One region of the Pseudomonas sp. CFBP 8770 genome, then DNA from elsewhere that is predicted to be linked to it. Evidence: predicted binding sites of a transcription regulator. Region 1 holds the regulator's gene; the other holds the start of a gene.
What was found. Region 1 encodes sigma-54, which starts transcription at its own class of promoters, with help from an activator protein. Its sites were predicted from a motif close to ANTGGCATNNANNTTGCTNT; they were not measured.

Region 1 (4,507 bases):
CTTATGCTTTTTGAGTTGGCGATCCAGCTTGTCGGTAAGCAGGTCGATGGCCGCGTACATGTCGTCATGTTCGGCATTGGCGACAACCTCACCACCGGGTATGCGCAGGGTGGCTTCGATTTTCTGTTTGAGCTTCTCGACTTCCATGATCACCTGAACATTGGTGATCTTGTCGAAGTGACGTTCGAGACGCTCGAGTTTTTCCCCGATGTAGGTTCGCAGGGGTTCGGTCACATCTAGTTGGTGTCCACTGATGTTGACTTGCATACCGCTTCTCCTTATTGCCATTGCATAAAGAAGCAGGCTTGGGTGCCTGCCACTGGAACGCTGTGGCACATCGCAGGGCTACATCAACCGCTTGCGTTCGCTGGACGGCGCAATCCCTAGGGATTCGCGATACTTGGCGACCGTTCGACGGGCTACCTGGATGCCTTGTGCCTCCAGTAAACCAGCGATCTTGCTGTCACTCAACGGCTTTTTCTGATTTTCGGCCGCAACCAGTTTCTTGATGATCGCGCGGATCGCCGTGGAGGAGCATTCGCCACCTTCCGAGGTACTGACATGGCTGGAGAAAAAGTATTTCAGCTCGTATATGCCACGCGGTGTATGCATGTATTTCTGCGTGGTGACCCGTGAAATGGTCGACTCGTGCATGCCTACCGCCTCGGCGATGTCGTGCAGCACCAGAGGCTTCATGGCCTCGTCGCCATAGTCGAGGAAACCGCGCTGATGTTCGACGATCTGCGTCGCCACCTTCATCAGGGTCTCGTTGCGGCTCTGCAGGCTCTTGATGAACCAGCGCGCTTCCTGCAGCTGATTGCGCATGAAGGTGTTGTCGGCGCTGGTGTCGGCGCGCCGCACGAAGCCCGCGTACTGCGGATTGACCCGCAGGCGTGGCACGGACTCTTGATTGAGCTCGACCAGCCAGCGGTCGCTGTCCTTGCGCACGATGACATCGGGCACGACGTATTCCGGCTCGCTGGACTCGATCTGCGAGCCGGGCCGCGGGTTGAGGCTCTGCACCAGTTCGATGACCTGGCGCAGCTCGTCTTCCTTGAGCTTCATGCGGCGCATCAACTGGCTGTAGTCGCGCGAGCCGAGCATGTCGATGAAGTCGCTGACCAGGCGCTGGGCTTCGGCCAGCCAGCGGGTCTTGGGCGGCAGCTGGCGCAGTTGCAGCATCAGGCATTCGCTGAGGTTGCGGGCGCCAATGCCGGCGGGCTCGAACTGCTGGATGCGGTGAAGCACCGCTTCGATCTCATCCAGCTCGATGTCCAGTTCAGGATCGAAAGACTCGCAGATTTCCTGCAGTGTCTCGTCCAGGTAACCCTGGTTGTTGATGCAGTCGATGATGGTCACGGCGATCAGCCGATCGGTGTCGGACATGGGCGCCAGGTTCAGCTGCCACAACAGGTGCGTCTGCAGGCTCTCGCCGACCGATGTGCGCGTGGTGAAGTCCCACTCGTCGTCATCGTTGCTCGGCAGGCTGCTGGCGCTGGTCTGGTAGACGTCTTCCCAGGCGGTATCCACAGGCAGTTCGCTGGGAATGCGCTCGTTCCAGTCGCCTTCCTCGAGGTTGTCGACCGTGGGCGCGGATTCCTGGAAGCTAGGCTCCTGGATTTCCTGGGGGGGTGTCTGCTCGATCTTGTCGGCCAGCGGGTCGCTGTTGTCGAAGTCGTCGCCTTCTTCCTGGCGTTCGAGCATGGGATTGGATTCCAGCGCTTCCTGAATCTCCTGTTGGAGGTCCAGGGTCGATAGCTGGAGAAGGCGGATGGCCTGTTGCAACTGCGGTGTCATCGTCAGTTGCTGGCCCATACGTAGGACGAGCGATGGTTTCATGGCAGGAACTTAACACCTTGGTCGCCGGCGCGAAGCGCCTTCTACTACGGATACCGAAATACCCGGCTTATGTCGTAAGCAAATTATATGCCTGAAACCTGAGTGTTTGCCTAGGGCGCCATGAAAATTAATGCCCGTGGGAGGGCGCTGGCGCCCTCGGGTGTTACAAGCGGAACTCGTGGCCCAGGTAGACTTCGCGGACCAGATCGTTGGCCAGGATGGTCTGGGCATCGCCTTCGGCAATCAACTGCCCGTCGTTGACGATGTAGGCCGTTTCGCAGATGTCCAGGGTCTCGCGAACGTTGTGGTCGGTGATCAGTACGCCGATACCCTTGGTCTTGAGGTGATGGATGATCTGCTTGATGTCGCCGACCGAAATCGGATCGACACCGGCGAAGGGTTCGTCGAGCAGGATGAACTTGGGCGCGGTGGCCAGTGCCCGGGCGATCTCCACGCGGCGGCGCTCACCCCCCGAAAGGCTCATGCCCAGGTTGTCGCGGATGTGCGTGATGTGGAACTCCTGCAGCAGGCCTTCGAGTTCGGCCAGCCGGGCCGTGGCATCGAGTTCCTTGCGGGTTTCCAGAATGGCCATGATGTTGTCGGCCACCGACAGCTTGCGGAAGATCGAGGCTTCCTGCGGCAGGTAACCGATACCGGAGCGGGCGCGGCCGTGCATCGGCTGGTGGCTGACGTCCAGGTCGTCGATGAGCACGCGGCCCTGATCGGCCTGCACCAAGCCGACGATCATGTAGAAACAGGTGGTCTTGCCCGCGCCGTTGGGGCCCAGCAGGCCAACGATCTGCCCGCTCTCGATGGACAGGCTGACGTCACGGACGACTTGCCGGCTCTTGTAGCTCTTGGCCAGGTGCTGCGCTTTCAGAACTGCCATTACTGGGCCTTCTGCGGTGCGTCGGATTTCTTCTTCGGCTGGATCACCATGTCGATGCGCGGACGAGGCGTGGTGACCTTGCTGCCCGTGGCACGGCCAGCGTTGACCACCTGGCGCACGGTGTCGTAGACGATCTTCTCGCCTTCGGACGTGTTGCCGTCGTTGATGACCTTGGCCTTGTCGATCAGCACGATGCGGTTCTGCGCCGCGAAGTACTGGATGGTCATGCCGTAGGCCTGCACGATGGGCTTGTCGGCGGCAGGTTTCTGCTCGTAGTAGGCCAGGTTGCCGACGGCAGTGAACACGTCCACGTCGCCCGTGGCATTGCGGGTGATGGTCACGGTGTTGCCGTTGATCTTCATCGACCCCTGGGTAATGATCACATTGCCCTTGTAGGTCGCCACGCCCTGTTTGTCGTCGAGCTGGGCATCGTCGGACTGGATATGAATGGGCTGATCGCGGTCAGTGGGCAGTGCCCAGGCGCTCGCGCTTCCCAGTGCTGCGCTCAGGCTGAGCAAAAAGGGGAGGGTTTTAACGAGCCTCATACTGTCCTCTTACGTTGGACAGCAAGTTGATCTTGCTGTCATTCAGATACGCTTTCATGCCCTTGGCCGTCGACACGCCACCGGCGCCGTCGATTCTAACGTCTTGGTCGGTCTGCGCATATTGCTTCTGTGGGAAAACGGTCATGCGCGAGCTGGTGATCAGCGTAGCGCGGCTTTTCTGATCGGTACGCGCGATGCGCACCGAATCGATCAGCTCGACTTCGCTGCCATCGGGATTGACTTCGCCACGGTCGCTGGTCACGTGCCATGGATAGACGGTGCCGCGGTACAACTGCATGTCGGGCTTGGTCAGCAAGGTGACCTGCGACGTCTTGACGTGCTCGACCTTGTCGGCGGTCATGTCGTACTGCACGCCGCCATCGGGCAGGTACTGCCGCGCCTTCGCGTTGATAGCGTAGTAATCGATCTGGCTTTCGTCGACGGCCGCTGTGGGCTGGTCGAGGAATCGCTCCGGGCTGATGTCCCAGTAGCCGATGGCGGCGAACAGCAGCCCCAGCACACCCAGGATGACGATATTGCGGATTTTCTTGTTCAGCATGTCAGGCCCTACAGGTAGGCGGCGCGGGCCGCTTCGAGATTGCCTTGGGCATCGAGGATCAGCTCGCAGAACTCGCGGGCCGCCCCGAAGCCGCCACTGGCCTGGGTCACGCCGTCGGCATGCTGGCGCACGAAAGCGTTGGCATTGGCCACTGCCATGCCCAGGCCTACCCGGCGGATCACCGGCAGGTCGGGCAGGTCGTCGCCCAGATAGGCCACTTGTTCATAGCTCAGGCCGAGTTCGGCGAGCAGTCCGTCGAGCACCACGAGTTTGTCTTCGCGGCCCTGGAAGAGATGCGCGATGCCCAGGTTCCCGGCGCGCCGCTCCACCACCGGGCTCTTGCGGCCGGTGATGATCGCCGTGGTCACGCCGCTGTTGATGAGCATCTTGATGCCCTGGCCATCCAGCGTGCTGAAGCTCTTGAATTCGCTGCCGTCTTCGAGGAAATAAAGACGGCCATCGGTCAATACGCCGTCGACGTCGAATACGGCCAGCTTGATGGCCTTGCCTCGCTGCAGGAGGTCGTTGCTGCCAGTCTCGGGCATTGCACCATTCTCGGTCATTACATGACTCCCGCGCGCAGCAGGTCGCCAAGGTTGAAGGCGCCTACCGGACAGTCTTGATCGTCAACCACGATGAGTGAGTTGATCTTGTTGTCTTCCATGATCTTCAGCG
Region 2 (4,507 bases), on a different contig from region 1:
GCCCGTGTAGGCCCCTAGTGTAGGAAAACTCCGGTTCGCCGGCCAGCTTTTACATCGCCACTTCCACTTGTCCAGGCCCGGTGACACGCGCCTTGACCACCCGTTTGGAGTTCAGGTTGCGCACACGTATCTGCTCGCTCATGCCACCCTGCGCCAGCGCTTCGCCCGGCATGCGGACCGCCAGGGTGCCACTGCGGGCAATGATCACCACCTGATCACCCTTGAGCACCAGCGCCTGTTGCTCGAGGAATACCGGCGTGAGCACCTGGTCGATCACCGTCGGTCGGATCAGCTTCATGCCCACGGCCTCGTCCAGCGAGACCAGGAAGCCTTGACCCATGGCGCCGACGTCGCGTTCGCGCAACGCCACGTCGGCCTCCGTCAACACGCTGTCGCGCTTCAACGGTCGGGTGGTGGTCACCACCTCGCGAAACAGCCGGACCTGCGCCGGAACGAATACTGTCCACGGCGCAGCGCCTTCGCAGCGCACTCGTACGGTCACCCGGCCCATGGGTTGCGCCGGGCTTTCCAGGGTGGCCGACAGTTGCCGGTCGCAACCGGGCATGCGCAGACGTGGGTCGAGGTTGTTCACTTCGATCTCGTAGCGGCCCTGGATTTGCGAGGTCGCCAGATAATCTTCAACAGTGAACTCAAGAAAACCCTGGGTGACACCGATAAGCTGTTCGGGCAATGTGACATTGTCGGCGCGCGCCGCACTGCCGAGCACCGCGCCACCCACCGTGGCAACGGCCCAGAATAAATACGCGGCGATGTGTCGAGAAACTGTCGTTTTTGCGTTCATGCAGTGCTAATAGCAAGGCCCGTGCCGATATCGAGCGGGTCGCAAGAGGAGTTTGGGCATGGCGGGTGTAATGGATTCGGTGAACCAGCGCACGCAGCTGGTTGGGCAGAATCGCCTGGAGCTGCTGTTGTTTCGCCTCAATGGCAAGCAGCTCTACGGGATCAACGTCTTCAAGGTCAGGGAGGTGCTGCAATGCCCCAAACTGACGGTATTGCCGAAGTCCAATCCGGTGGTTCGCGGCGTGGCCAACATCCGCGGCGCGACCATTCCGATCCTCGATCTGGACATGGCCACGGGCGCTGCGGGCCTTGTGGCGTCCACCGATACCTTCGTCATCATTACCGAGTACAACACCAAGATTCAGGGCTTTCTGGTGCATTCGGTGGAACGTATCGTCAACATGAACTGGGAGGAGATCCATCCGCCACCCAGGGGCACCGGCCGCGATCACTACCTGACGGCCGTCACCCGCGTGGACAACCAGTTGGTGGAAATCATCGACGTCGAGAAAATCCTCGCCGAAGTGGCGCCGACCTCCGAAGCGATCTCGGTTGGCGTGGTGGACGAAGAGACCCACAAAAAGGCCGTGTCCCTGCGCGTGTTGACCGTCGACGATTCATCGGTGGCGCGCAAGCAGGTAACCCGTTGCCTGCAGACCGTGGGGGTTGAAGTGGTGGCCTTGAACGACGGTCGCCAGGCCCTGGAATACCTGCGCAAGATGGTCGACGAAGGCAAGCGTCCGGAGGAGGAATTCCTCATGCTGATCTCCGACATCGAGATGCCGGAGATGGACGGCTACACCTTGACCGCGGAGATCCGCAGCGACCCACGCATGCAGAAGCTGCACATCATTCTGCATACGTCGTTGTCAGGGGTGTTCAACCAGGCCATGGTCAAGAAGGTCGGCGCCGACGATTTCCTTGCCAAGTTCCGCCCCGACGACCTGGCGGCACGGGTCGTCGATCGCATCAAGGCAGCAGTATGAATGCCGGGCGCCTGCGCCCGGCCTACCGAACCAGCAAGAGGCGGCACCGTGTCTACGGGTAATTTGGATTTTGATCAGTTCCGGGTCTTCCTGGAAAAAGCCTGTGGCATTCTCTTGGGCGAGAACAAGCAGTACCTCGTCGCCAGCCGCCTGAACAAGCTGATGGAGCAGCAGGGCATCAAGTCCCTGGGCGAGCTGGTGCAGCGTATCCAGACCCAGCCACGCAGCGGCCTGCGCGAGCAGGTGGTGGACGCCATGACCACCAACGAAACCCTGTGGTTTCGCGACACCTATCCCTTCGAAGTGATGAAGAACAAAGTTCTGCCCGAAAGCATCAAGGCCAGCCCCGGCGCACGCCTGCGCATCTGGTCGGCGGCGTGCTCGTCCGGCCAGGAACCCTATTCGCTGTCGATGACCATCGACGAGTTCGAGCGCAGCAACCTGGGACAGCTGAAATCGGGTGTGCAGATCGTTGCCACCGACCTGTCCGGCAGTATGCTGACCAATTGCAAGAGCGGCGAGTACGACAGCCTGGCGATCGGCCGCGGCCTTTCCCAGGAGCGTCTGCAGCGCTACTTCGACCCCAAGACGCCAGGGCGCTGGGCAGTCAAGGCGCCCATCCGCAGTCGCGTCGAGTTTCGTGCGTTCAACCTGCTCGACAGCTATGCGGCGTTGGGCAAGTTCGACATCGTGTTCTGCCGTAACGTGCTGATCTACTTTTCCGCACAGGTGAAAAAAGACATCCTTACCCGTATCCATGGCACCCTCAAGCCGGGCGGGTACCTGTTCCTGGGTGCATCCGAAGCCTTGAATGGCTTGCCCGAGCTGTATCAGATGGTGCAGTGCAGCCCTGGTATCATCTACCAGGCCAAGTGATCTCGCGCCTGGCGCGCCTCCTTCACCGAGGCGTGCGAACAAGGTGCACGGGCGGCAATTTTTCTGGCGCCAGCGTTGCCGCTTTTCCCCTCCAGCGGAAATTTCTTGCCGCTTTTCTGGCATCACCCACCGCCTGACAGGCCCGCAACCCGCATGGGACGGGCTTTTCGAGACTTGGCACACGGATTGCTATCTATCCTGCACGAACCATCTGGTCTGCCGCATAGGTACCAACATGAGCATCAGTTTCGACAAAGCGCTGGGTATTCACGAGCAGGCCTTGGGCTTTCGCGCCAAGCGTGCCGAAGTGCTGGCCAACAACATCGCCAACGCCGATACCCCCAACTACAAAGCGCGGGACCTGGACTTCGCCTCGGTGCTGGCAGCCCAGAACGAGCAGAACGGCAAAGGTGCCTTCGGCCTGCAGACCACCAGCAGCAAGCACATTGCCGCCCAAGGCTTCAGTTCCGGCGACGAGACCTTGCAGTACCGCATCTCCACCCAGCCTTCGCTGGACCAGAATACCGTCGATGCGCAGATCGAGCAGTCGAACTACGCCGAGAACTCGGTCAACTTCCAGGCCAGTTTCACCCTGCTCAACAGCAAGTTCAAAGGGCTGGTATCGGCCCTTCGCGGAGATTAAGCCATGTCCCTTGCCAGCGTCTTCAACATTGCCGGTAGCGGCATGAGCGCGCAGACCACGCGCCTGAACACCGTGGCGAGCAACATCGCCAACGCCGAAACCGTATCGTCCAGCATCGACCAGACCTACCGTGCGCGGCACCCGGTGTTCGCCACCATGCTCCAGGGCCAGCAGGCCGGTGACAGCGGTTCGCTGTTCCAGGATCAGGACTCGGCGGGGCAGGGTGTGCAGGTCACCGGCGTGGTCGAAGACCAGAGCGATCTGGAAGCGCGATACGAGCCCAACCATCCGGCGGCGAACAAGGATGGCTACGTCTACTACCCGAACGTCAACGTGGTCGAGGAAATGGCCGACATGATCTCGGCCAGTCGTTCCTTTCAGACCAACGCCGAACTGATGAACACCGCAAAGACCATGATGCAGAAGGTGCTGACCCTGGGTCAGTGATAGAGGCGAGCGCAGATGACGACTACCAGCATTAACAATGGCGTGAGCGCCTCGGTCCTGGACTCATTGCAGAAGACCACCAGCAGCACCGACAGCTCGACCGGCACCGCCGGCAGTGCGTTGGGCAAGGACGCGTTCCTGCAGCTGCTGGTGACCCAGATGCAGAACCAGAACCCCCTCGATCCCCAGGACAACGGCGAGTTCGTGGCCCAGCTGGCGCAGTTCAGCAGCCTGGAAAGCATGCAGAGCCTGAATTCGTCGGTGGGCACCATCGTCAACAACTACCAATCGTCCCAGGCGCTGCAGGCCTCGTCGCTGGTCGGCCGTTCGGTCATCGCCCAGACCGACACCGCGGTGGTCGACCCCACCAAGGGCCTCACCGGCTCGGTGGCGCTGACCTCGTCGAGCAGCAACACCACGGTCGGCGTCTATGACGCCAAAGGCGACCTGGTGCGCAATATCGATCTGGGCAGCCAGTCCGCCGGCAATGCCGCCTTCACCTGGGATGGCAAGGACAGCAACGGCGCGGTTGCCGCTGCCGGCACCTACACCTTCAAGGCCGCAGCCACCGTCGACGGTACCGCCACGGCCATGAGCACCTACCTGCCAGCCACGGTGAACAGCGTCACGATGGGCACCAACGGCGGTGAACTGACCCTCAACCTCGCTGGACTGGGTAGCGTTGCGCTGTCGAAAGTCCAAACCATCGGAATTTGAGCCGCTTCGTTCGGCGCAGGAGTACAGCATGACTTTC

Region 2: the regulator sigma-54 is predicted to act here: its motif matches at 2,837-2,856, upstream of flgB (flagellar basal body rod protein FlgB).

What each region holds. Positions count from the first base shown of each region.
Region 1 is NZ_JACYUL010000007.1:187,672-192,178, reverse strand. It holds gene hpf (ribosome hibernation-promoting factor, HPF/YfiA family) at 1-267, opposite strand, end outside; gene IFT98_RS17035 (RNA polymerase factor sigma-54) at 346-1,839, opposite strand; gene lptB (LPS export ABC transporter ATP-binding protein) at 2,003-2,728, opposite strand; gene lptA (lipopolysaccharide transport periplasmic protein LptA) at 2,728-3,273, opposite strand; gene lptC (LPS export ABC transporter periplasmic protein LptC) at 3,260-3,832, opposite strand; gene IFT98_RS17015 (KdsC family phosphatase) at 3,841-4,377, opposite strand; gene IFT98_RS17010 (KpsF/GutQ family sugar-phosphate isomerase) at 4,395-4,507, opposite strand, start outside.
Region 2 is NZ_JACYUL010000002.1:443,242-447,748, forward strand. It holds gene flgA (flagellar basal body P-ring formation chaperone FlgA) at 50-802, opposite strand; gene IFT98_RS06810 (chemotaxis protein CheV) at 861-1,787, shown strand; gene cheR (protein-glutamate O-methyltransferase CheR) at 1,836-2,663, shown strand; gene flgB (flagellar basal body rod protein FlgB) at 2,899-3,306, shown strand; gene flgC (flagellar basal body rod protein FlgC) at 3,310-3,753, shown strand; gene flgD (flagellar hook assembly protein FlgD) at 3,769-4,470, shown strand; gene flgE (flagellar hook protein FlgE) at 4,499-4,507, shown strand, end outside.